Regions from separate parts of the Arsenicicoccus sp. oral taxon 190 genome, predicted to be linked through region 2. Evidence: riboswitches for the same ligand, from Rfam matches in the RefSeq annotation. Region 2 holds a riboswitch; the other holds the start of a gene.
The links. Region 2 has a riboswitch for S-adenosylmethionine ahead of ADJ73_RS11725 (bifunctional o-acetylhomoserine/o-acetylserine sulfhydrylase). Riboswitches for the same ligand answer to the same signal wherever they lie in the genome.

Region 1 (11,382 bases), 1.2 Mb from region 2:
GGTGGCGCGAGGAGGAGGGCGTCGAGGTGCCCACGTGGAGCGAGGCGCTGACGCGGGAGTTCGGGCCGTGGGCGCAGCGGCTGCGGCGGCGCCGGGCGGGCTGAACCGACCACAACCACACCCTCGGTGACGTTGTGGTCGCCCGGGGGCGGCATACCGACCACAACCACACCCCCAGGACACCTTGTGGTCGCCCTGGGCCGGCATACCGACCACAACCACACCTCAGGGACACCTTGTGGTCGCTAGCGGATCAGGGCCCACCGACCCCCGACGCGACGCAGCGCCCGCCCGTTGCGGCAGCGGGCGACCTGGGCGACGGCGTGCACCATGCGGGCGCGGACCACCCGGGCCTCGTGGTCCTCCTCGTCCCGGCTGCTCGGGTCGATCGTGAACCGCACCGTGATCCGCGGCACGCCACCCACCACGTCGAGCTGGTCGGCCTCGACCACGTGCGTCTCGGCGACCGTCGCGACGGCCGTGGCCATCACCTCGGGCGGCGCGTGGCCGGGCAGGACGTCGAGGACGTCCAGGGTGATCCGGTATGACGGCACGCCCGCCGCCTGCTCAGAAACCGTTGAGGGCGCGGATGACGCGCGTCGCCTCGGGGTCGGTGCGCAGCGGCACGCCGTCGAGCTCCAGGATCGGGGCGACCCCTCGGACCGACGACACGAGCCAGGCTGCGTCGGCCCCCGCGAGCTCGGTCGGGGTGACGAGACGCTGCTCCCCGCGCCAGCCGTGCTCGCCCGCCCCGCCCAGGATCTTGCGGGCGCTGATGGAGTCGAGGATCCCTGTCCCCCCGGTCGGCGTCGTCCCGACCACGCCGTCGCGCAGCCAGACGACGGCGGAGGTCGGCGCCTCGAGGACGTACCCGTCGCTGGACGTGAAGACCGGGTCGTCCGCCCCGCGGGCGGCGGCCTCGCGCTTGGCGGCGACGTGGACGGCATACGACAAGAGCTTGACCCCGCCGAGCAGCCACGGCGCGCCCTCGAAGGCGTCGCTCGCGTAGCCGCGCGGGAGGGTGACGACGCGGATGCCGTCACGCTGGGCGATCATCCGGGCAGCGACGCTGGTCAGGGTCAGGAAGGCGAGGGGCGTGCCGTCGCCGTGCTCGTCACCGCGGGTCAGGACGAGCTTGAGGGCGGCCTCGTCGGCGCCCTGCCAGACCTGGAGGGCGTCACCGATCAGCTCTATCCACGCGTCGTCGTCGGCGAGCGGGATGGCGAGGGCGTCGGCCGACCGCCGCAGCCGCGCCAGGTGCTCGTCGAGGTCGTGGACCAGCCAGCCCTCGCCGTCCCAGGCCACCAGCGTCGCGTCGAAGCAGCCGTCGCCCCGGGTGATCCCCAGGTCGTCGCCGGTGGCGATCGGCGTGCCGGCGTCGACGACTCCGCGGCCCATGACCGCCACGACCTGCTGCATCTGCCCAACCTACCGCGGGCGGTCACCTCCGACCGGGTCAGCACGCCAGGTCGATGTCACGGAGCCCGGCTGATCTAGGAGCCCGCACCTGCGCGGCCCCGAGGCGGTCACCCCCGGGGTCGGGATCCCCGGACGTCCTGCATGAGACGAGGGGTGCGCCACTGCGTGACGGTGCCGGGCCACCTGGTCACCGGGTAGGAGAGGCGCACCACGAAGTAGTTGAGGTACTCCACGACGCCGAACGCCCAGGCACCGAGGGCCAGTGCGGCACCGCCCGGGCTCGCCGGCCAGTGCCGGACGACGAGGACGAGCCCTGCGGCGAGCAGCACCAGGTCCGCCCCGCGAAAGACCCGGTAGGTGGTCGCCAGCGCGGGTGGCATCGTCGCGTGCGGGGTCCAGCTGCGCGCGAGCAGCCAGTACGCCCCCGCCTGGACGAGGATGACGAGGAGCGGGGCGAGACCTCCCCACAGAGCAGGCCGCTCGAGGGAAGCCCACCCCGGCAGCACCACCTGGAGCGCGATCACCAGGAAGACAGCAGCAGCGACCAGCTCCCCCACCCCGAGGCTCAGGTACCGCCGGCGCAGGGTCGCCTCTCGCTGCGGGTCCATGTCACGGTCCATGACGTCGATGGTGGCACGCGCAGCTCTCGGCTCAGGCGAGACGGGCGCGGATCCCGTCGACGAGCAGGGCCAGGCCGTAGGCGAACCGCTCGTCCGGGTCGTCGGGCACGGCTCCGGCAGGGGCCACGCCGAAGGCCCGCATCTGCGCGTGCCCCTGCTCGTCCACGGCATGCCCCATCACGAAGTGGAGGACGCTCGCCGCAGCGGCCCGCGCATCGGGGGCCCGCAACCCGGCCTGGTGCAGGATCGCCACCAGCCCCCGGGTCGGTTCCACACCCTCGGCGCGCATCGCCAGGACGGAGGCGACCAGCTCGGCGCCGTCACGGTGCGCCGTCACGGCGCGGCGTAGGCCGTGCGCCCAGACCCGCACCTGCTCGTCCCACGGCGCCTGCGCGGACGGCGCCGGCATCGCGCCGAGCCACCCGGTCGCGACCGCCGCCAGCAGCGACTGCTTGTTGGCGAAGTGCCAGTAGAGCGCCGACGGCTGCACCTCGAGCGCCCCGGCCAGCTTGCGCATCGACAGGTCGGCGAAGCCGTAGGCATCGAGCGTCCGGACCGCCTCGTCGAGGACGGCCTGCCGCGTGAGCGCCATACGGGTCCTCCTCCTGACGATCGCTCGCGGGGGGCCGGGACGAGAGCCCGGCCACACCAGGGCCCCTCGCGTTGAGCGACCACCACCCCCTAGTTAACATGAACAGCGTTCATTGAACGGTGTTCATGACGCCGCTGACCGCTGATCGACCGCTCGACGAGGAGAACCCCATGGACCTGCAGGCGATGGCGACACGCGGCTGCGCCGGCGAGCCGTGCACCCGCGAGGATGCCCTGGCGATCCTCGCCCTCCCCGACTCCGCCGTCCTGGACCTCGTCGCGAGCGCGGGCCGGGTGCGCCGCACCTTCTTCGGCAACCGGGTCAAGCTCAACTACCTCGTCAACCTCAAGTCGGGGCTGTGCCCCGAGGACTGCTCCTACTGCAGCCAGGCGCTCGGCTCCACGGCCGACGTCCTGAAGTACTCCTGGCTGAGCACCGACAAGGCCGTCGAGGCCGCGACGGCGGGAGTCTCCGGCGGCGCCCAGCGCGTCTGCCTCGTCGCCAGCGGTCGCGGCCCCTCCGACCGGGACATCGACAAGGTCACCGGGATCGTCGAGGCCATCAAGGACGCCGACCCGGCCGTCGAGGTGTGCGCCTGCCTCGGGTTCCTCAAGGGCAACCAGGGCGACCGGCTCAAGGCGGCGGGGGTCGACGCCTACAACCACAACCTCAACACCGCCGAGAGCAAGTACGACCAGATCTGCTCCACGCACACCTACGCCGACCGCGTCGACACGGTCCGGCAGGCGCACCTCGCCGAGCTGTCCGCGTGCTCGGGCTTCATCGCCGGGATGGACGAGACCGACGAGGACCTCGTGGACCTGGCGTTCGCGCTGCGCGACGTGGGCGCGGACTCGATCCCGGTCAACTTCCTGCTCCCCTTCGAGGGCACCCCGATGGCGGGGCACGGGATGATCAGCCCGCAGCGCTGCCTCAAGATCCTGGCGATGATCCGCTTCGTCAACCCCACGGCGGAGATCCGGATGGCCGCGGGGCGCGAGGTCCACCTGCGCACCGCGCAGCCGCTCGGCCTGCACGTCGCCAACTCGATCTTCCTCGGCGACTACCTCACCAGCGAGGGCGCACCCGGGCGCGCGGACCTGGAGATGCTGCGGGACAACGGGTTCGTGCCCGAGGGCGCGCCGGCCGACTGGGCGAGCGGGCTCGGCCCCATCGACCTCAGCTCGTATGCCGAGCCCCCCGCCGTCCCGGGCTGCGGCGACAGCGCAGGTGGCGGTGCTGGGGGCGCCGCTGGTGACGGCGCTGGTGACGGCACCGGCGGCTTCTCGGCGGTGGCGGCCTTCGACGTGCCGCTGGTCACGCCGCGGCGTCGCGGCGCCGGCACCCCGCTGCCGGCCAACAGCTGAGGACCGGTCTCAGGCGGGGCGGCCCGCCTGGTCAGGGAACCTCGCGGCGTTGCGGGCCCGCGCCCTGGCGGCCAGCTCGTCCCGGCTGCGGACGGGCGCGGTGGTGACGAGGTCGTCCAGCAGCGTGGCGGTGGCGGCGGCCACCTGCTCGACCGCGCGGGCGTAGGCCTCCTCGTTGGCCTTGGACGGCTTGGCCGCCCCGGCGACCTTGCGGACGTACTGCAACGCAGCCGCCCGGACCTCCTCCGACGAGCTCGGAGGATCGATGTTGTGGAGCACTCGGATGTTGCGGCACATGCCTCCACGGTAGGCGCGGAACGGGCGCCGCGTCAGGCCTTCGCGAGGGCCTGCATCTCGGTGATCTCGCGCTGCTGCGCCGTGACGATGCGCTGCGCGAGGTCACGGACCGCAGGGTCCTGGGTCGTCGACAGGACCTGCTGCGCCATGGCGACCGCGCCCTGGTGGTGCTTGGTCATCAGCTCCAGCCACCGCTGGTCGAAGGCCTGCCCCTGCAGCGCGGCCAGCTCGCGCATCTCCCCCTCGGGCACCATGCCCTCCATCGGCATCCCGTGGTCCGCCGGCATCTCGGGAGCGCCCCAGGTCTTGAGCATCCCCTGCATCTGCTGGATCTCCGGGTCCTGGGCGTCCTGGATGCGGCGGGCCAACGCCTGCACCGGGGCGGAGGCGCCATGTCCCTTCAGCGCGAACTCGGCCAGGTCCAGGGCCTGCTCGTGGTGCGGGATCATCATCTGCGCAAACATCACGTCGCCCGCACGCCCCTGCGCCCCCGGCGCCGCGGAGGTCGCCGAGCCGCTGGGGGACGCGGAGGCCGAGCCGGTGTCGGACCCGGCCGACGAGCCGGCCGCCGAGCTGGGCGACGCGCTCGACGTCGCGCCGTGGTCGCCGTGCGAGGCGGAGGTGGTGCTGGTCGTGGTGCTGCCGGTCGTGGTGCTGCTGGTCGTGGCGCCGCCCCCGCAGGCGGTGACGGTCGCGGCGAGGGCTACGGCGACGACGAACGAGGCGGTCTGGCGGGACATGGCGGACTCCTGGGGGGTCGGCGCGGGGTGGTTCGCGGGGTGGATCTCCGTGTGCACCAGCCTAGATCGTCACACGGACAGCCCAGGGGGTGACGGTCCGCCGCGATGCCGTCCTGGTGCTGCGGCGCCGCGGTGCGCCATACGGCCCCTCCCTCCCCCGCCCCCTCCGCTCCCCTACCCCCGATCGTGGTCCGTTTGTGCTCTCAGGCGACCAAAAGGGTCCACGATCGCGGGGAGCGGGGAGGGGGGTGGGGAGGGCGATAGCTCAGGCTGCGGCGGCCCGGTCGAGCGCGGCCTGCACGTCCGCGACCAGGTCCTCGGTGGCCTCGATGCCGATCGACAGGCGCAGCAGGTTGTCCTTGATGCCGGCCACGACCCGCGCCTCGGGGGTCATCGACGCGTGCGTCATGGTCGGCGGGTGGACGACGAGCGACTCGACCCCGCCGAGGGACTCCGCCAGCGAGAAGCACTGCAGGCCGTCCAGGAAGGCCCGCACCGCCGGCTCACCGCCCGCGAGCTCCAGCGACACGATCGCCCCGAACCCGTCCTGCTGCGAGGCCGCGAGCTCGTGCCCCGGGTGGTCCGGCAGGCCCGGGTAGTAGGTGGCGGACGCGGCCGGGTGGGCGGCGATCAGCTCGGCCACGGCGCGGGCGTTGTCCTCGTGGGCCTTCATGCGGGTGTGCAGGGTCCGCAGCCCCCGCAGCGTCTGGTAGCTGTCGAACGGGCTCCCGGTCAGGCCGAGCACGTTGGCCCACCAGGCGAGCTGCTCGTGCAGCTCCTCGGTCCCGCCGATCACGGCTCCGCCGACGACGTCGGAGTGGCCGTTGACGTACTTCGTGGTGGAGTGCACGACGACGTCGCAGCCCAGCTCCAGCGGCCGGCACAGCAGCGGCGACAGGAAGGTGTTGTCGGCGACCACGACCGCCCCCACCTCGTGCGCCCGCCGGGCGACGGCGCGGACGTCGGTGATGCGCAGCAGCGGGTTGGACGGCGTCTCGATCCACACCACCGTCGGCGCCTGGTCGGCGCCCAGCGCGGCCTCGACCTGCGCCGCGTCGGTGTAGTCGACCGTCACCAGCTCGAAGGCGCCCTTGCGCGACAGGGTGTCGAAGAGCCGCCACGACCCGCCGTAGCAGTCGTGGGGGATGACGATCCGCTGCCCCGGCGACAGCAGCGCCGACACGACGACGGTGATCGCACCCATGCCGGTCGCGGTGATGACGCCGCCAGCGCCGCCCTCGAGGGTGGCCAGCGCGTCGCCGAGCTGGTCGCGCGTCGGGTTGCCGGACCGGGTGTAGTCGTAGCGGCGCGGCGTGCCGAAGCTCTCGAAGGTGTAGTTGCTCGACAGGTAGATCGGAGGGACCACGGCACCGTGCGCCGGGTCGGACTCCAGCCCGGCACGGATGGCCCGGGTCAGCCGGGAGAGCTCGGTCATGGTGTCGCCTTTCGCAGTCGTCTCGAGCGGACCAGACCTGCGGTGGACGATTCATCGAGCGTATGGCGAGCGCGCCGGCGTCTCGACCCATCTTCCGGTGGGCCGCGAGGCCCCCGCAGGACGTGGCACCATCCCCACGGGTTGCCCCGCGGGAGGTTGCCCCGGCGTCGTCGGGCCTGTCCCTCAGCCGGTCGTGATGGATGAGTGCACCCTAGGGCGGGCCGAGGGCTAGACCTCTAGTCGTCCACATGGCGGGCAGGCCCCGTCTCGGCGAGCGATCAGGGGCCTGCGTCCGACTTCGACGGCTCGCTCGTCAGGAGACGAGGGTCTCCACGGCGGTGCCCAGGCGCGGGAGCGCGGCCACGACGTGCTGCTTGGCCTTGGGCCGGACCCCGTTGTAGATCCGGGCGACCGCGGCGTGGCGGGGGTTGGCGGCGCGGGCGTCCGCGACGGCGAGGAGGGCGTCGGCGGCCTGGTCGTCGTGGGCAGCGAGGTGCGCGCCGAAGCTCGTGGTGCCCCGCCCGTCCCAGAGCGGCTGCAGCGAGTGCGCCATGTCGGGGAGCATGCCGTTGACCGCCCGCCGGACAATGCCGTCGTTGACCTTCTTGACGGCCGAGTAGGCGGTCTTGATCACAGTCCCACCGATCCCCTTCTTGCCGGCGACCTCGGCGTCGATGACCCCGACGAGGGTGTCGACGGCCAGGTCGCGGCGGGACGGATCGACGAGGGACTCGGTCAGGGTGGTGGACATGGCAGACCTTTCGACGGCAGAGGGGGTGAGCGCCACCAATCTAGGCACTGGCGCCGGGCGCTGCGACCCGCGCGGCCCACCGCAGCAGCGGCCCGCACGACGGCCACGCCGACAACGGCCCGGAGGGCAGCACCACCCCGTCGACGACGCGTCCCTCGGCGTCCGTGCGGGCGTGGAGCAGGGCGACCGGCCGGACCCCTCGCGGCAGCCGCAGCTCGACCAGCAGCCCACCCGGCGACTGCTCGGAGACCGTGGCGAGGGTGTCCAGCCGGGCGAGCCAGTCCGGCAGCGGGTCGAGGCGCACGCGCAGCTCGCGGCGCACCCGCGCCCGCAGCACGTCGTCCTCGACCAGGGCCGCGAGCACGGCGAGGCACTGCGTCGTCGCCGCGGTCTCCTGGTCGACCAGCACCTGCACCAGCCATCGCACGTCCAGCTCTCCCGGGCCGTGCGCCACCTCGTCGAGCAGCGCCGACAGCTCGAGCAGCAGGTCGAGCGGCCCCCCGGTCGCGACGACGTCCTCCAGCCGCCCCAGCACCGGCGGCGGCACCTGGCCCGGCAGCTCCCGCCCGACCGGGTGACCCCGGCGGGAGCGCTCCACGGCACGACGGTGGGCGCGTCGGCGGCGCTCGGCGTCGTCGGTGGGGACCATGGTGCGACGGTATCGACCGGCGCCGCCGCTCGCCTGTCGAGACGGCTGCCCACCGACCTGCGGGGCCGGAGCGAGCCTGCCGTCAGCGGTCGGGCCGGGAGCGCCAGTCGGGCAGCGCGTCCCGACGCAGCGGCGGCAACCGGCGCGACGGGGCCGTGGCGTGCCAGCGCTCCCGCTCGCGGCGGCGCACCCCGACCGCCAGCAGGGCCAGGATCTGCTCCACCCCGGCGAGGATGCTGCCCCGCAGCATCCAGCGGCCGGTCTGGGTGGCGGGGTCGACCATCATCAGCTCGGTCAGCACCGCCCGGGTCTCTCCGAGCGCCTCGAGCGCCTGCTCGAGCGTCTCCTCCATCTCGGCCACCTCGCCGCGCGCCTCGGCGGCCACCAGGTCCCCGAACGCCCGCACGCTCGTCGCCACGTCGGACATGACGACGCTGAAGACGATCCGCACCTCCTCGCCGTAGCCGTCGTCCGGCGTCGGGCTGGACGGCGCGCTCTCCGCCATGAGCAGCAGGAGGCTGCGCAGCGCCAGCTGGCACTGCTCGAGGCGGTCCAGACCGGTCCGCAGCGGCGGCTCGATGGTGCGGCTCGTCAACGCGCGGGGGTTGAGCTTGCGGGCGTCCTTGACCGACTGGACCAGCGAGGACGCCCGAGCCACGCGGCCGCTCACCGCCCGGACCGAGTCCAGCCACTCCTCGACGTCGCCCCTCACGAGCGGCGCCAGCGCGAGGCTCTCCGCGACCCGGTCCAGGCACTCTCCCAGCTCGAGCGCCACCCACCGCACCGACGAGATCGCGGCGCGCGTCGGGATCGTCGGCGGGAAGGCCAGGTTGATCCCGATCCCCACCGCCGCCCCGATGAGGGTCGTGACGAGGCGCGTCTCGACGGCGATCTCCTGGCCACCCGCGGACAGGATGAGCATCGCCGAGATCGGCGTCTCCAGCGCCTGGTCCCCCAGCCGGAAGACCTTGGCCAGCAGCAGCGAGGTGCCGATGGCGATGCCGAGCGACCACCAGTTGAGGCCGACCCAGCTGGACACCGTCACCGCGACGATCACACCGGTGAGCACCGCCCCCACCCGGACCAGGCCCATGCGCACCGATGACAGCGCCGACGCCTGGCACACCAGCAGCGCGGTGAGGGCCCCCGTGAGGTCGACCGGGCCGTCGGTCAGGACCAGCGTCAGGAGGTAGGCGAGCACCCCCGCGACCGTGAGGCGCCCGGTGTGCATGACCGTGGGGCGCAGCCGGCGCGGGACGTCGCGCCACCGGGTGGGCGCGCCGGGCCACGCCCACCGCGACCACCGGGCGGTCCACCGGGACAGCCGGGACGCGAGGCGTCCGTCAGGCGGGGCGGAGGACGGCATACGGCCAGGTTGTCACGCCCGGCCGGCTCGTGGGGGGAGACCCGGCTCCCCCGCGGTCACAGGGCGCTGATCTCGCTGACGATCGTGTCCAGGCGGTCCTGGGGGATCTTGCCGGAGGCCATCTTCATCGCCTTCTCGGCCTTCATGCCCTTGGCCATCCCGATCATCGGGTGGGAGGTCAGGCCCGGGGCGTACTTGTCGAGGATGGCCACCGCCTCCGGATCCTTGAGCAGCTGGCCGATCGTGGTGGTCGAGATGTCGTACCTGCCCATGAGAGCTCTCCCTACTGGTAAGTAACCGTGTGGGTCACAGTGTGCCCGAGGTGCCCGCGCTGTCCAGCGCCGTCCGCACCATCGTGAGCCATGACGCACCCGCCGCGCAGCCCGAACGCCGCAGCTGCACCCACGGATGTGCGGGCCGCGTCGGGGGAGGTGGCCGGCACGGCACAATGGGATCCCGCCCGCCCCACCTCGGAGGAACCATGGTCAACGACCTGCTCACCAGCTATGTCGAGTCGCGCACCGTCGACGCGACGCTGTCCCTGCACCAGGGCGAGGCCACCCTGACGATGGTGCACGACCTGCCCGTCGACCGCGCCCGCGCCTGGGATCTGATCTGCGACCCCGAGCTCAGCGCCGGCTGGTCCCCGATCGTGGCCGACCGCCGCCTGGACCAGGTCGGTCCGGCCACCTCCCGCGAGACGCCCGACGCCGAGCCCGTCGACGCCGAGGTGCTCCTCGCCGAGCCCCCGCGCGAGCTGATGCACCGGTGGGGCCAGGACGTCCTGTCGTGGAGCCTCACCGGCACCGCCGACGGCACCCGGGTCACGCTGCGGCAGGTGCTCTCCGACGCCACCGAGGCCAGCTCGCTGGCGGCGGGCTGGCACCTGTGCCTGGCCGGGCTCGAGGCCCGCGCCGCCGGCCACGACGTGCACCGGCCGGTGGGCAGCGAGGCGGGTCGCTACGGCTGGGAGCAGCTGCGCGACGGCTACGACGTCCTCTTCGCCCAGCAGCAGCACTGACGCCAGGCGGCGTATGGCGGGCCGCCGCTGCCTCGGCCCTGGCTCAGAGCTGGACCTCGCGCTCGATCACCGCGAGCCGGGACCGCGCGGCGTCCAGGTCGGCCTCGGTCTTGTCGAGCACGAGGTAGAGGAAGAGCCCCCGCCCCTCGCGGCTCGAGATGGGCCGGATCATGTGGTACTGCCGGCCCAGGGTGATCAGGATGTCCTCGATCTCGTCGTCCAGGCCCAGGTCCGTCATGGTGCGGAGCTTGGCCTGGACGACGGCGGAGTTGCCCGCCGCCGCCACGTCGAGGTTGACCGTGGCCGGCTCCCCCGCCGTCTCCAGGGCCATGCCGCTGTGCACGTCCACCAGCGCGGCTCCCAGGGCACCCTCGATCTCGAGGCACTCCCGCACGGCCCGGGCGAGGTCGGTCATGCTCACAGCCTAGCCAGATCCACCCAAACCGCCCGCCCGTGGCGCGACCCGCCCAGGGTCTTGTCGCCGGTTGCTCCCCCAACCGGGAACCTTCGGCCCTACGCTGTTCGCTCGTGACTGCGACCCGGGCTCGATCAGCCTTCCGGCGATGGTTCCTCGACGCCGAGAAGGCTGACCCGGGGGGCTTCTACGAGCGCGAGAACGACGCCATCCGCCAGGACGACGTCCACCCCTGGTGGAAGGTCATGTGCCTCACCGGCGTGGACTACTTCTCGACGCTCGGCTACCAGCCGGGCATCGCGGCGCTCGCCGCGGGCGCCATCGCCCCGGTCGCCACCCTGGTGCTGGTCCTCATCACGCTCTTCGGCGCCCTGCCGATGTATCGCAAGGTGGCCGAGGAGAGTCCGCACGGCGACGGCTCCCTGTCCATGCTGCAGAAGCTGCTGGCCTACTGGCCGAGCAAGCTGCTCGTGCTCACCCTGCTCGGCTTCGTGGCGACCGGCTTCATCATCACGATCACGCTGTCCGCCGCCGACGCCAGCGCCCACCTCATCGAGAACCCCTTCCTGCACCAGACGCTGAAGGGGCACGAGGTCGCCGTCACGCTGCTGCTGCTGCTCTTCCTCGGCGCGGTGTTCCTCAAGGGGTTCTCGGAGGCCATCGGCGTCGCGGTCGGTCTGGTCGGCGTCTACCTCGCGCTGAGCGCCGTG
Region 2 (11,382 bases):
CCGCGCCCGCGACGGCGCCCTGGTTCATGCCGAGGTTGAAGCCCATCGGGCGGCTGGCGGCCTCCAGCGCCCGGATCGCCTGCTTGGTGAGCCGGGTGAACTCCTCGGTCTCCGCGTTGGTGAGGTCGAGGTAGAGGGGGACGTGGCGGTAGGGGCACACGAGCAGGTGGCCGGGGTTGTACGGGAAGAGGTTCATGACCACGAAGCACAGCTCGCCGCGGTGGACGATCAGCCCGTCCGCGTCCTCCTTGTCGGGCGCCGCGCAGAACGGACACCCCTGTCCTGCATCGGTGCTCGGGCGGTCAGCCTGGATGTAGGCCATGCGGTGCGGTGTCCACAGACGCTCGAACCCGTCGTCCACACCGGCGAGCTGGCCGGCGTCCTCGATGCTGCGCGGGCCCTGGAGGTCTGTCACCCCTCGATCCTAGACTCGACCGTATGACGACGACACCAGCCCCCACGCCCTCCACAGGACCGGGCGAGGACCCCTGGGCCGCGCTCGACGCCCCCGCCGCCCCCAACGCGTCCGAGTGGGTGCGCCGGCAGCTCGACGACATCCACGCCGCCGGCACCACGGACGCCGCCGACATCGAGGGCATGCGCGTGGTGGTCCTCACGATGCTCGGCAAGTCCTCCGGCAAGGTGCGCGAGGTGCCGCTCATGCGGGTCGAGCACGACGGGGTCTATGCCGCCGTCGCCAGCAAGGGTGGCGCCCCCGAGCACCCGCAGTGGTACTGGAATCTCGAGGCCCACCCGCACCTGCTCCTGCAGGACGGCACCACCGTGACGCGGCGGGTCGCGCGCCTCGCCGACGAGGCCGAGCACGCCGAGTGGTGGCCGCGGTGCGTCGAGGCCTTCCCGCCCTACGCCGACTACCAGACCAAGACCGACCGCCAGATCCCGATCTTCCTGCTCGAGCAGCCGTGAAGGAGAGCCCCGAGGAGCTCGATCGCCTCCAGATGCTCCTCGACGCCTCGCACGCCCGCTCGACCGCGCACCTGCGCAGCATCATCGACGACCATCGGACGCTGAGCGCCGACCAGGTCGTGGCCCTGATGACGGGGATGAAGGTTCTCGCCCTCGGCACGGTCACGTCCCGGTCCGAGCCACGCATCAGCGCGGTGGACGGCCACTTCCTGCACGGCACGTGGACCTTCTCGACGGCGCGCGACTCGGCGCAGGCACACTAGATCGCCCACCGCGACGCGGTCTCGGTGGCACACATCGACGGGGAGGCCGTGGCGGTCTATGCGCACGGTCGCGCCGTGGAGATCACCGATCCGGACGAGCTGGCCGACGCGGATGCCCACTGGACGGCGCACTACGGGTCGTCGCCGTTCAGCTGGGGCGACGTGGTGATGTACCGCCTCGAGGCCCACTGGATGGTCGGCTACGCCTTCGAGCGCGAGACGCTGCTGCGCGGGCGCGGGGTGGACCGCTGAGGCGCGATCCGGCACGCGATGCCCTCGCGGTGAGCCGCACGCAGTGAGCCGCGCGCAGCCGCCTGGCATGCTGGGCGCCATGACCAAGCACGCCGACACCCGCCGGGCCCGCATCCGCGCCCGGCTCGAGGACGCCCGTAGCGACCGCACCTGCCTGCGGATCGCCACGACGACCGGCGACGACGTGGTCGGGTTCGTCGTCGGGGTGGGGCGTCGCTGGGCGGCGCTCGCGGTGGCCGCGCCCTGGCCGGACGGCCTGACCGTGGTCCGCCTCGCCGGGATGGAGCGGCTGCACGCCGTCGAGCCCGCGTCCGTCGAGCGCCACGCCTTCGAGCGCGAGGACGCCTGGCCGCCGGCCACCCCGCAACGGCTGGACCTCGACCGGACCGACGTCATGCTGGTCGAGCTCGCAGCGCGCTACCCGGTGCTGGGGCTGCAGCTGCGGGACAGCGACGACGACCTCTTCGTCGGGGCACCCGCCCTGGTGGCCGAGGGCACCCTGCTGCTGCACGAGCTGGGACCCGACGCGACGTGGGACGCCCTGTCGACGTGGCGGCTTCGGGACCTGTCGCGGGTCAGCGTGGGTGGCCGCTACCTCACCCTGCTGGCCGACCTGGCGCCCGCCCGCCCGGAGCAGCCGAGCCCCTTCGCCGACTGACCCCGGCCGAAAGGGCGGACAGAGCTGGCAGGGTCGACGGGGCCGGTAGGATCGGCGGTGCCGGTGGCCCCCCTCACCGCACCCACTGCGGGAAGACGTGCTGCAGCCCGGCCACCACCATCTCGACCGCGATCGCGGCGAGGATCATCCCCATCAGCCGCGTCATGATCACCCGCAGCGTCTGCGACATGTGGTGCCCGATGGCGGGGGCGAACCACAGGACCACCAGCAGCGCCAGGACGACCACCACGAGGGCGGCGGCCACGGCGGCATACGCGCCGGTGCCCTGCGAGCCGCCGGTCAGCACGATGAGCGTGGTGATGGTGCCCGGCCCCACCATCATCGGGAAGGCCATCGGGTAGAAGGACACGTCGGACGTCGCGGCGTGCTCGGCCTGGTGCTGCTGCTCGGCGGAGGTGCCCGAGTGCGCGCTGCTGCCCTGCCCGCCGAGCATGCCCAGCGCGATCGTCAGCAGGACGATCCCTCCCGCGATCCGGAAGTCGTCCACCTGGACCCCGAAGAACCCCAGGATGGCCTTCCCCGCCACCATCACGACGAGGGACATCACGAGGCTGTAGGCCGCCACCCGGACGGCGGTCGTGCGCTGCCGGGCGGCGTCGTACCCGCTGGTGAGGGTCAGGAACATCGGCAGCGCGACGAACGGGTTCATGATCGCGAAAAGTCCGCCCAGGGCCTTGACGAGCACGGTCTGGTCCATGGACCCGATGATCTCAGAAGAGGGTGGCGGGGACCTTCAGCACCGACTCGAACGAGCCTTCCGACGTGGGTCGGGCCCCGAGCCGACGCGCGATCCCGGCAGCGGCCGGCCCCAGCTCGGTGAGGTCGCCGCGCAGGTGGGTCAGGCCCTCCGCCGACGCCCAGGCGAAGACCTCGCGGGCCAGCTGACCACCGATGCCGCACCGGCGGAAGGTGGGGGTCACGAAGACCGTGTGCACCTGGGCCCACCGCGCCCGCCGCGCGCCACCCAGCGACGGCAGCTGCTCGACGAGCGTGATCCCGGCGATGCCGAGCGGCCGCTTCTCCACCTCGGCGAGCCAGAAGGGGTGGCGCCCCTCGGCCCGCAGCCACGAGTCGGCGAACCGGTCGATGAACTCCGGGTCCGGGCTCGCGCCGCGCTCGCGGCCGATCTGCACCGCCATGGCGGCGACCGCGAACGCGTCGTGCGGCCGGGCGCGGCGGATGTGGGCGGGCGCGCTCATGGCCACAGTGAACCATCGGTCGAGGGATCGCGCGTCCCCCTGTGACCAAACCGTCACCGTGCGCTGCTCACCAGCCCAGGCAGGTCACGTGCTCCTGCCCTCACCCCCGCGCGAGGGTCCGTATGCCGGGACGGGGGTCACGGCATACGGCCGGGCGCCCCTATGGTCGCCGCAGGTCATGAGTGTCAGCCTCGCAGGCCCCGGCCGGCTGACCGGCAACCCTCCCACCGCGGCGGGGTGCCCCGGGTGACGACCTGGCCGCGCGCCGACCGGAGCGCGGCAAGCGCGATCACGCGAGGAGCCAGCCATGAGCGACCAGTCCACGTGGGCCTTCGAGACCAAGCAGATCCACGCCGGGCAGAACCCCGACGCCGAGACCGGCGCACGGGCGCTGCCGATCTACCAGAGCACGTCCTTCGTCTTCGACGACGCGCAGACCGCCGCGGACCGGTTCGCGCTGTCCGACCTCGGGCCGATCTACACCCGCCTCGGCAACCCGACCAACAACGTCATCGAGGAGCGCATCGCCGCCCTCGAGGGCGGGGTCGGGGCGCTGCTGCTCGGGTCGGGGATGGCGGCGACGACCTTCGCGATCCTCAACGTGGCGCAGGCCGGCGACCACGTGGTCGCCTCCCCCGCCCTGTATGGCGGCACCTACAACCTGCTGCGCTACACGCTGCCCAAGCTGGGCATCACGACGACCTTCGTCGACGACCAGGCCGACCTCGAGCAGTGGCGGGCCGCCGTCCGCCCGGAGACCAAGCTCTTCTTCGGCGAGACGATCTCCAACCCCGACCAGAAGATCCTCGACATCGCCGGGGTGGCGGGCGTCGCCCACGACGCCGGGGTGCCGCTCTTCGTCGACAACACCGTGGCGACGCCCTTCCTGATCCGCCCGATCGAGCACGGCGCCGACGTGGTGATCCACTCGGCCACGAAGTTCCTCGGCGGCCACGGCACGTCGATCGTGGGTGCGCTGGTCGACGCCGGGACCTTCGACTACGCGCGCGAGCCGGAGCGCTTCCCGCAGCTCAACACGCCGTCGGAGAGCTACCACGGGCTGGTCTACGCCCGCGACCTCGGCGTCGGGTCGGCGCTCGGCGCCAACCTCGCCTTCATCCTCAAGGCCCGCGTCGAGCTGCTGCGCGACCTGGGGTCGGCGTGCTCGCCGTTCAACGCCTTCCTGGTCGGGCTCGGGCTGGAGACGCTGTCGCTGCGCATGGAGCGCCACCTCGCCAACACCCGCCGCGTCGTCGAGCACCTGCAGGGCCACCCCCAGGTCGAGCGGGTGTACTACGCCTCCCTCGACGGCAGCCCCGACAAGGAGCGCGCCGACCGCTACTGCCCCGCGGGGTCCGGGTCGGTGTTCTCCTTCGACATCACCGGCGGCGTGGCCGCGGGCCGGGCCTTCGTGGACGGTCTGGAGCTGCACTCCCACGTCGCCAACATCGGCGACGTCCGGTCGCTGGTCATCCACCCCGCCTCGACCACGCACTCGCAGGGCTCGGACGAGGACCGGCTCGGCGCCGGCGTCACCCCGGGTCTGATCCGGCTGTCGGTGGGGCTGGAGAACATCGACGACATCCTCGCCGACCTGGACAAGGGTTTCGCGGCTGCTGCGGGGTAGCCCATCCCGGGGCCGCCGTCGTCGGGGTGGCTGCGGCTCCACGTCGTCGTCGGTGGGGCCGCGGCTCCACGCGATCGGGTGACTTCGGCCGGGGTCGTTGGCGGGGCTGCGGCTCGACGCCGGCGGGTGGCTTCCACCACCGTCCTCGACGGTCAAAGCCACCCGATGAGCCCGCGGTCCCGATCGCCACCCCCCAGCGGTGCGCCCCACCAGCGCCGCCGGCGGCGAAACCGCAGCCCGACACCAGCGGGTGGCTTCCACCACCGTCCTCGACGGTCAAAGCCACCCGATCAGCCCCGCCCACCCGAGGCCCCGCGCAGCGCAGCGACGAAGCGCGAAGCGCCCACCCCGAGGGGCAGGCGCTTCACGGCATACGAGACATGCTGCGGGACAACGGATCACGCTGGATCACGCCTGCGTCGCGGGCTCCTCGCTCGCGGCCGTCTGCCCGGGCGCCGTCATGACCTGCTCACGCGACTCGATCGCCCGCACGATCTCCTCGATGGCCTCCGCCACCGGGATCCCGTTGCGCTGCGACCCGTCGCGGTAGCGGAAGGACACCGCCCCCGCCTCGACGTCCTCGCCGCCCGCGATCAGCACGAAGGGCACCTTGGACTTGGAGGCGTTGCGGATCTTCTTGGGGAAACGGTCGTCGCTGTGGTCGACCTCGACGCGCACCCCGCGACGACGCAGCTGGCGCGCCACGTCCTCCAGGTAGTCCGCGAAGTCCTCGGCGACCGGGATCCCCGTGACCTGCACCGGCGACAGCCACACCGGGAAGGCCCCGGCGTAGTGCTCCACCAGCACCCCCATGAAGCGCTCGATCGACCCGAACTTCGCCGAGTGGATCATCACCGGGCGCTGACGCGACCCGTCGCTCGCCTGGTACTCCAGCCCGAAGCGCTCCGGCTGGTTGAAGTCGTACTGGATCGTCGACATCTGCCAGGTGCGGCCGATGGCGTCGCGGGCCTGCACCGACACCTTGGGGCCGTAGTAGGCGGCCCCGCCCGGGTCGGGCACGAGCTCCAGGCCGGACGCGAGGCACACGTCCTCGAGCACCTTCGTCGCGACCTCCCACTGCTCGTCGGAGCCGATGAACTTGTCCTTCTTGGCCCCGTCGTAGTCACGCGTCGACAGCTCGAGGTAGAAGTCGGACAGCCCGAAGTCGCGCAGCAACCCGAGCACGAAGTCCAGCAGGTGCTTGATCTCCGCCGGCGCCTGCTCGGCCGTGACGTACGAGTGCGAGTCGTCCTGGGCGAAGCCGCGCACCCGCGTCAGCCCGTGGATCACCCCGGACTGCTCGTAGCGGTAGACCGACCCGAACTCGAAGAGCCGCAGCGGCAGCTCGCGGTAGGACCGGCCGCGGGAGCGGTAGATCAGGTTGTGCATCGGGCAGTTCATCGCCTTGAGGCGGTAGTCCTGACCCGGCTTGGTCACCTGGCCGTCGGCGCCCCGCTCCTCGTCCACGTGCAGGGGCGGGAACATCGTGTCCGCGTAGTACGGCAGGTGCCCCGACGTGTGGAAGAGCCCGTCCTTGGCGATGTGCGGGGTGCCGACGTACTCGAAACCCTCCTCGATGTGCCGGCGCCGGACGTAGTCCTCCATCTCCCGCTTGATGATCCCGCCCTTGGGGTGGAAGACGGGCAGGCCGGAGCCGATCTCGTCGGGGAAGGAGAACAGGTCAAGCTCGGCGCCGAGCTTGCGGTGGTCGCGCTTCTCGGCCTCTGCCAGGCGGTCGAGATAGGCCTTCAGCTCATCCTTGGTCGGCCACGCCGTGCCGTAGAGCCGCTGCAGCTGCTCGTTGGCCTGGTTGCCGCGCCAGTAGGCCGCGGCCGAGCGCATCAGCTTGAAGCCGTTGGCGATGATCTTGGTGCTCGGCAGGTGCGGACCACGGCACAGGTCGCCCCACGCGACGCTGCCGTCGCGGCGGACGTTGTCGTAGATCGTGAGCTCGCCGGCCCCGACCTCGACGCCCGCGCCGGCGTCCTCGTCGTCGTGCGTCATCGAGCCCTTGAGGCCCACCAGCTCGCACTTGAACGGCTCGCCCGCGAGCTCCTCCAGCGCCTCGGTCTCGCTCACCACGCGCCGCCGGAAGGTCTGCCCCTCGTTGATGATCTTCTGCATCACCTTCTCGAGGGCCTTGAGGTCCTCGGGGGTGAAGGGCTCCGCGACGTCGAAGTCGTAGTAGAACCCGTCGCGGATGGGCGGGCCGATGCCGAGCTTGGCGGAGGGGTTGACCTGCTGCACGGCCTGCGCCATGACGTGGGCGCAGGAGTGCCGCAGCACGTCCAGGCCGTCGTCGCTGGCGATGTCGACAGCCTCGACCTGGTCGCCGTCGCGCAGCTCGGTCGCGAGGTCCTTCAGCTCGCCGCCGATGCGGGCGACGACGACGCGGCGGTCGTCGGCGAACAGGTCGGCGGCAGTCGTGCCCGGCGCCACCGTTCGCTCGTCTCCGGCGATGGTCACGGTGATGTCGGCAGACACGGTTCTCTCCAGCTTCGTCCAGTCGTATGGCGCCCCGCTGCCTCGCGGGGTCACCGCCGCCGAGGTCGGCGGGGGTGCTCCAAGGTTATCGGCGGCCGCAACGCCGTTTGGCGCGGCGTGCCGCCCCCGTCAGGCGTGCCGGCGGGTCAGGCCGTCGGCGGGTCAGGCCGTCGGCGGGTCCGGGCGTGGGCTCGGTCAGAAGGACGCGCAGCACCGCACGACGCGGGCGCGGTCCCCGACGAGGACGTCGCCGCCCTGGACGGTCTCGGCATACAGGCCGTCGCAGGCGCTAGGCCGCGCGCCGAGGCGCACCACGACGTCGCCGATGCGCAGCTCCTGGCCCTGCAGGCCGTCGAGCTCCTCGTCGGTCATGTCGACGACGAGGTTGGCCCGCAGGTCGCCGTCGGCCTGGCGGGAGGTGGCGACGAGCAGCGGGCGCTTCTTGGCGCGGTCGCCCACGAGGCCGGAGTCGGTCAGGACCGCCTGGCGCAGGCTGCGCCCGGGCTCACCCTTGACGGGGTAGACGTTGATGCCGGTCAGGGTCCACGCGGGCGCGACGCTCGTTGCCATGGCACCAGCGTGCACCCACCCGCCCGTCGAGGGCCAATCCGTCTCGTCCGGCCGTCGGCCGACGGCAGCGCGAGGCGAGGCCGGCAGCTCGACGCAGGGCAGCACGACGCAGGGAGCGTGGGGCGGGATGCGCGAGGGGCTGGGCACGCTCCCGTGCCCGGCCCCTCGAGGTGGTGGACGTGAAGGGACTCGAACCCCTGACCTCTCGCGTGTGAAGCGAACGCTCTAACCAACTGAGCTACACGTCCAGGATGCAGCCCGCCGCGGCGGACAACTCCCGAATCTTAGCCGGTGCGGCCGCCGGTCGCGAAATCGCTCACGGGAGCACGTCCCGCAGCGGGTCCTCGACGACGTCGGGCAGCCAACCCGGCACTCCGGCCACCGCCATCGTCCCCAGGACGACGAGCCCGACGAAGGCCGCCGTGGCGAGGCCCACGAGGCACCGCACCCACACCGGCTGGGCCTGGACCCAGTCGGTCCAGCGCCGCAGGTGCCCCATCCCCCACCGGTGCAGCCGCTGGGCCCACGCGAACTCCGTCGACCACAGCAGCACCCCGAGGAAGACGATCAACCACCCGGGCCCGGGGAACGGCACGAGGATCAGTCCCACCACGACGATCACCAGCCCCACGACCCCCACCACCGCCCGGTAGACGGCGTGGGACCGGCGGTCGGACCTGATCCGCCGTCGCCACTCCCAGTCGCGCTCGGTCACGCTCGGTGGTCCGGTGTCGTGCGAATCGTCCGGGTAGGACACGTATTGCCCCCTCGTGGCTGGGAATGCGATGGGAATCTTCCGAATCGGGGGAAGACAGGACGCTCATGAGTAGTATCGACTCGAGGGAGCCCGCGACGAGTCGCCCCACGCTCTTTCGCAGACGATCCTCAGGTCTAGAAGACGGCCGCAATCACGTCGACCCATCGGAGTCCTCCTGTGAGCACGTCCACCCATCACGTCGTCTTCGGTCTCCCCCATGTCCGTCCTGTCGACACCGGCGAGTCCGAGCGACTCCTGGCCTCCATCCCGACCCTGCCCGCCGAGGAGCGGCAGGCCGTCTACAACCGGGTGATCCAGTCCAACATCGGGCTGGCCAAGCGGCTGGCCTCGCGCTACCGCAACCGCGGCGAACCCCAGGACGACCTGGAGCAGGTCGCCAACCTGGGCCTGGTCATGGCGGTACTGCGCTTCGACCCGTCCCACGGTGTCAGCCTGGTCGACTTCGCCACCCCCACGATCATCGGCGAGCTGCGCAAGCACTTCCGCGACAAGTGCTGGTCGGTGCGGCCCCCGCGCCGGCTGCAGGAGCTGCGGCCCCGGGTGCGCGAGACCGAGCAGGAGCTGGAGCAGAAGCTCGGCCGCGCCCCCACCTCCACCGAGGTGGCGGACGCCATGGGCCTCACCCCCCGCGAGCTGGCCGACGTCGAGCAGGCGGCGACGGGTTACCAGCCTCTGTCCCTCGAGCACCCCACGGGTGAGGGCGCCGCATCCACGCTCGGGCACCTCATCCCCGACGAGGAGGACGACCTCGAGCACCTCATGGACGAGATGATGGTGCACACCCTCCTCGACTGCCTCACCCCCCGCCAGCGCAAGATCATCGAGCTGCGCTACTTCTCGGAGATGACCCAGCAGGAGATCGCCGACGAGATCGGGGTCAGCCAGGTGCAGGTGTCGCGGCTGCTCACGCAGATCCTCAACAAGCTCCGCAACGTGCTGCAGATCCAGCGGGCCCCCGTCGGGTCCACCCGCGCCCTGCGCATCCCCTCGGAGTCCGTCGCCTGACGGCAGCCGCTCCACCCCTCGATGCCGTCGCCCCTGCGGGTGGCGGCATCGTCGTGCCCGGCCCGTATGCCGCTCCCCCGCCCCCGCCGGTGACGGCGCGGGCGGGGGTGTACGGCATACGACGACGGCCCGCCGGATCATCCGGCGGGCCGTGAGAGCTGGTGGGCGATACTGGGTTTGAACCAGTGACCTCTTCCGTGTCAAGGAAGCGCGCTACCGCTGCGCCAATCGCCCTAGCGAGAGGGGCGCGATCTCTCGCGCCCCTCGGCTGAGCGGACAACCGGGCTCGAACCGGCGACCTCAACCTTGGCAAGGTTGCGCTCTACCAACTGAGCTATGTCCGCCTGCAACCGCTGCGCGGTGCGTGAGAACAGTAGCCGATAGGTGACGTCCGGCCCAAATCGCGGTGACGTGGCGTGGCCCTTCCGGGGCTACCGGCGAGGGGGCAGCTGCACCCCCGGGTCGGAGCCCGCGGACAGGGTCAGCGTCGCGCTCCCGGAGAGGCCGACCGCGGTGCCGGGGGCCGGCTGCTGGGACACGACGACGTCCTTGCCGAGCAGCGCGTCCGGGGCCGCCGTCGTGGGCGCGAGCCGCACGTCGAAGCCGGTGGCCTGGATCACCTGCACCGCCTGGTCCCGGGGCAGGCCGCGCACGTCCGGCATCACCGCGTGGGTTCCGCTGAGCTCGGCCGGCCCGACCGGGGCAAAGGCCTGCATCGGCAGCCCCTCGTGGAGGGCCGTCATCGTCGCCTGCCAGATCGGGCCGGCGGCGGTCGACCCGAAGACCGAGCTGATCCGGCGGCCGTAGAGCTGCACCGACTCGATCGGGTAGCGCTGCCCGCCGCGGGGGTCCCCCACCCAGACCGCGGTCGCCAGCTGCGGGGTGTAGCCCGCGAACCAGACCGCCGAGTTGCCGTCCATGGTGCCGGTCTTGCCGGCGACGGGCCGGCCGATGGAGAGCTTCTTGCCCGTGCGGTAGGGGTCGGAGCCGTCGATGGTCTCCGCCAGCCCCGCCGTCACCGCGTCGGCCACGCCGGGGCGGATCTCCTGGTGGCAGGCCGGGTCCTGCGCCGGCCGTGGCTTGCCGTCCGATCCGGTGATGGCGACGATCCCGACCGGCTTGCAGACCCGGCCGTGGGCGGCGAAGGCGGCGTAGACCGACGCCAGCTGGATCGGCGAGACGTCGTGGGTGCCGAGGGTGGTGGAGCCCTCGTCCGGGCCGATCTTGGCGGCGGGCAGGGACATCCCGAGGCGGTTGGCCATCTGCACCACCTTGGGGACGCCGACCTTCTCCTCCAGCATCACGAACCACGTGTTGGACGAGCGGGCCAGCGCCTGCCCCGCGGTGAGGCGACCCGCGTCGGCGGCCATCGAGTTGCGGTAGCCACCAGGGGGATAGCTCAGCGTCTTGGGGCGGAACCGCGCCGGCGCGTCCTGCACCCCGTCGACCGGGAACCCGCCCTCCAGGGCGGCGGCATACGTGATCGGCTTGAAGGTGGACCCGGGCTGGAAGGCGGCCACGGCCGGGTAGATCTGGTTGGTGCGCCCCTCCCCCAGGCCGAAGGAGCGGTTCTGGGCGAAGGCAACCACGTGGCCGGT

Region 1: it holds a riboswitch for S-adenosylmethionine, as region 2 does, so the genes downstream of both, metB (cystathionine gamma-synthase) here and ADJ73_RS11725 (bifunctional o-acetylhomoserine/o-acetylserine sulfhydrylase) in region 2, are expected to answer to the same signal.

What each region holds. Positions count from the first base shown of each region.
Region 1 covers NZ_CP012070.1:1,337,991-1,349,372, reverse strand. The annotation lists gene ADJ73_RS06385 (MFS transporter) at 1-104, shown strand, start outside; gene ADJ73_RS06380 (hypothetical protein) at 246-554, opposite strand; gene ADJ73_RS06375 (aminodeoxychorismate lyase) at 568-1,419, opposite strand; gene ADJ73_RS06370 (hypothetical protein) at 1,527-2,039, opposite strand; gene ADJ73_RS06365 (TetR/AcrR family transcriptional regulator C-terminal domain-containing protein) at 2,071-2,631, opposite strand; gene bioB (biotin synthase BioB) at 2,757-3,998, shown strand; gene ADJ73_RS06355 (DUF2277 domain-containing protein) at 4,008-4,295, opposite strand; gene ADJ73_RS06350 (DUF305 domain-containing protein) at 4,328-5,035, opposite strand; gene metB (cystathionine gamma-synthase) at 5,301-6,470, opposite strand; SAM riboswitch class I at 6,555-6,673, opposite strand; gene ADJ73_RS06340 (DUF6918 family protein) at 6,784-7,221, opposite strand; gene ADJ73_RS06335 (hypothetical protein) at 7,262-7,870, opposite strand; gene ADJ73_RS06330 (FUSC family protein) at 7,953-9,236, opposite strand; gene ADJ73_RS06325 (hypothetical protein) at 9,293-9,508, opposite strand; gene ADJ73_RS06320 (SRPBCC domain-containing protein) at 9,718-10,257, shown strand; gene ADJ73_RS06315 (hypothetical protein) at 10,301-10,672, opposite strand; gene ADJ73_RS06310 (hypothetical protein) at 10,786-11,382, shown strand, end outside.
Region 2 covers NZ_CP012070.1:2,526,234-2,537,615, reverse strand. The annotation lists gene ADJ73_RS11755 (HIT family protein) at 1-415, opposite strand, end outside; gene ADJ73_RS11750 (nitroreductase family deazaflavin-dependent oxidoreductase) at 439-927, shown strand; gene ADJ73_RS17600 (hypothetical protein) at 924-1,190, shown strand; gene ADJ73_RS17595 (hypothetical protein) at 1,266-1,442, shown strand; gene ADJ73_RS11740 (hypothetical protein) at 1,522-2,100, shown strand; gene ADJ73_RS11735 (MarC family protein) at 2,174-2,818, opposite strand; gene ADJ73_RS11730 (GNAT family N-acetyltransferase) at 2,832-3,320, opposite strand; SAM riboswitch class IV at 3,495-3,612, shown strand; gene ADJ73_RS11725 (bifunctional o-acetylhomoserine/o-acetylserine sulfhydrylase) at 3,628-4,947, shown strand; gene thrS (threonine--tRNA ligase) at 5,356-7,431, opposite strand; gene ADJ73_RS11715 (hypothetical protein) at 7,627-8,001, opposite strand; tRNA gene ADJ73_RS11710 (tRNA-Val) at 8,173-8,249, opposite strand; gene ADJ73_RS11705 (TIGR02611 family protein) at 8,318-8,758, opposite strand; gene ADJ73_RS11700 (SigB/SigF/SigG family RNA polymerase sigma factor) at 8,936-9,784, shown strand; tRNA gene ADJ73_RS11695 (tRNA-Val) at 9,944-10,018, opposite strand; tRNA gene ADJ73_RS11690 (tRNA-Gly) at 10,056-10,128, opposite strand; gene ADJ73_RS11685 (transglycosylase domain-containing protein) at 10,216-11,382, opposite strand, start outside.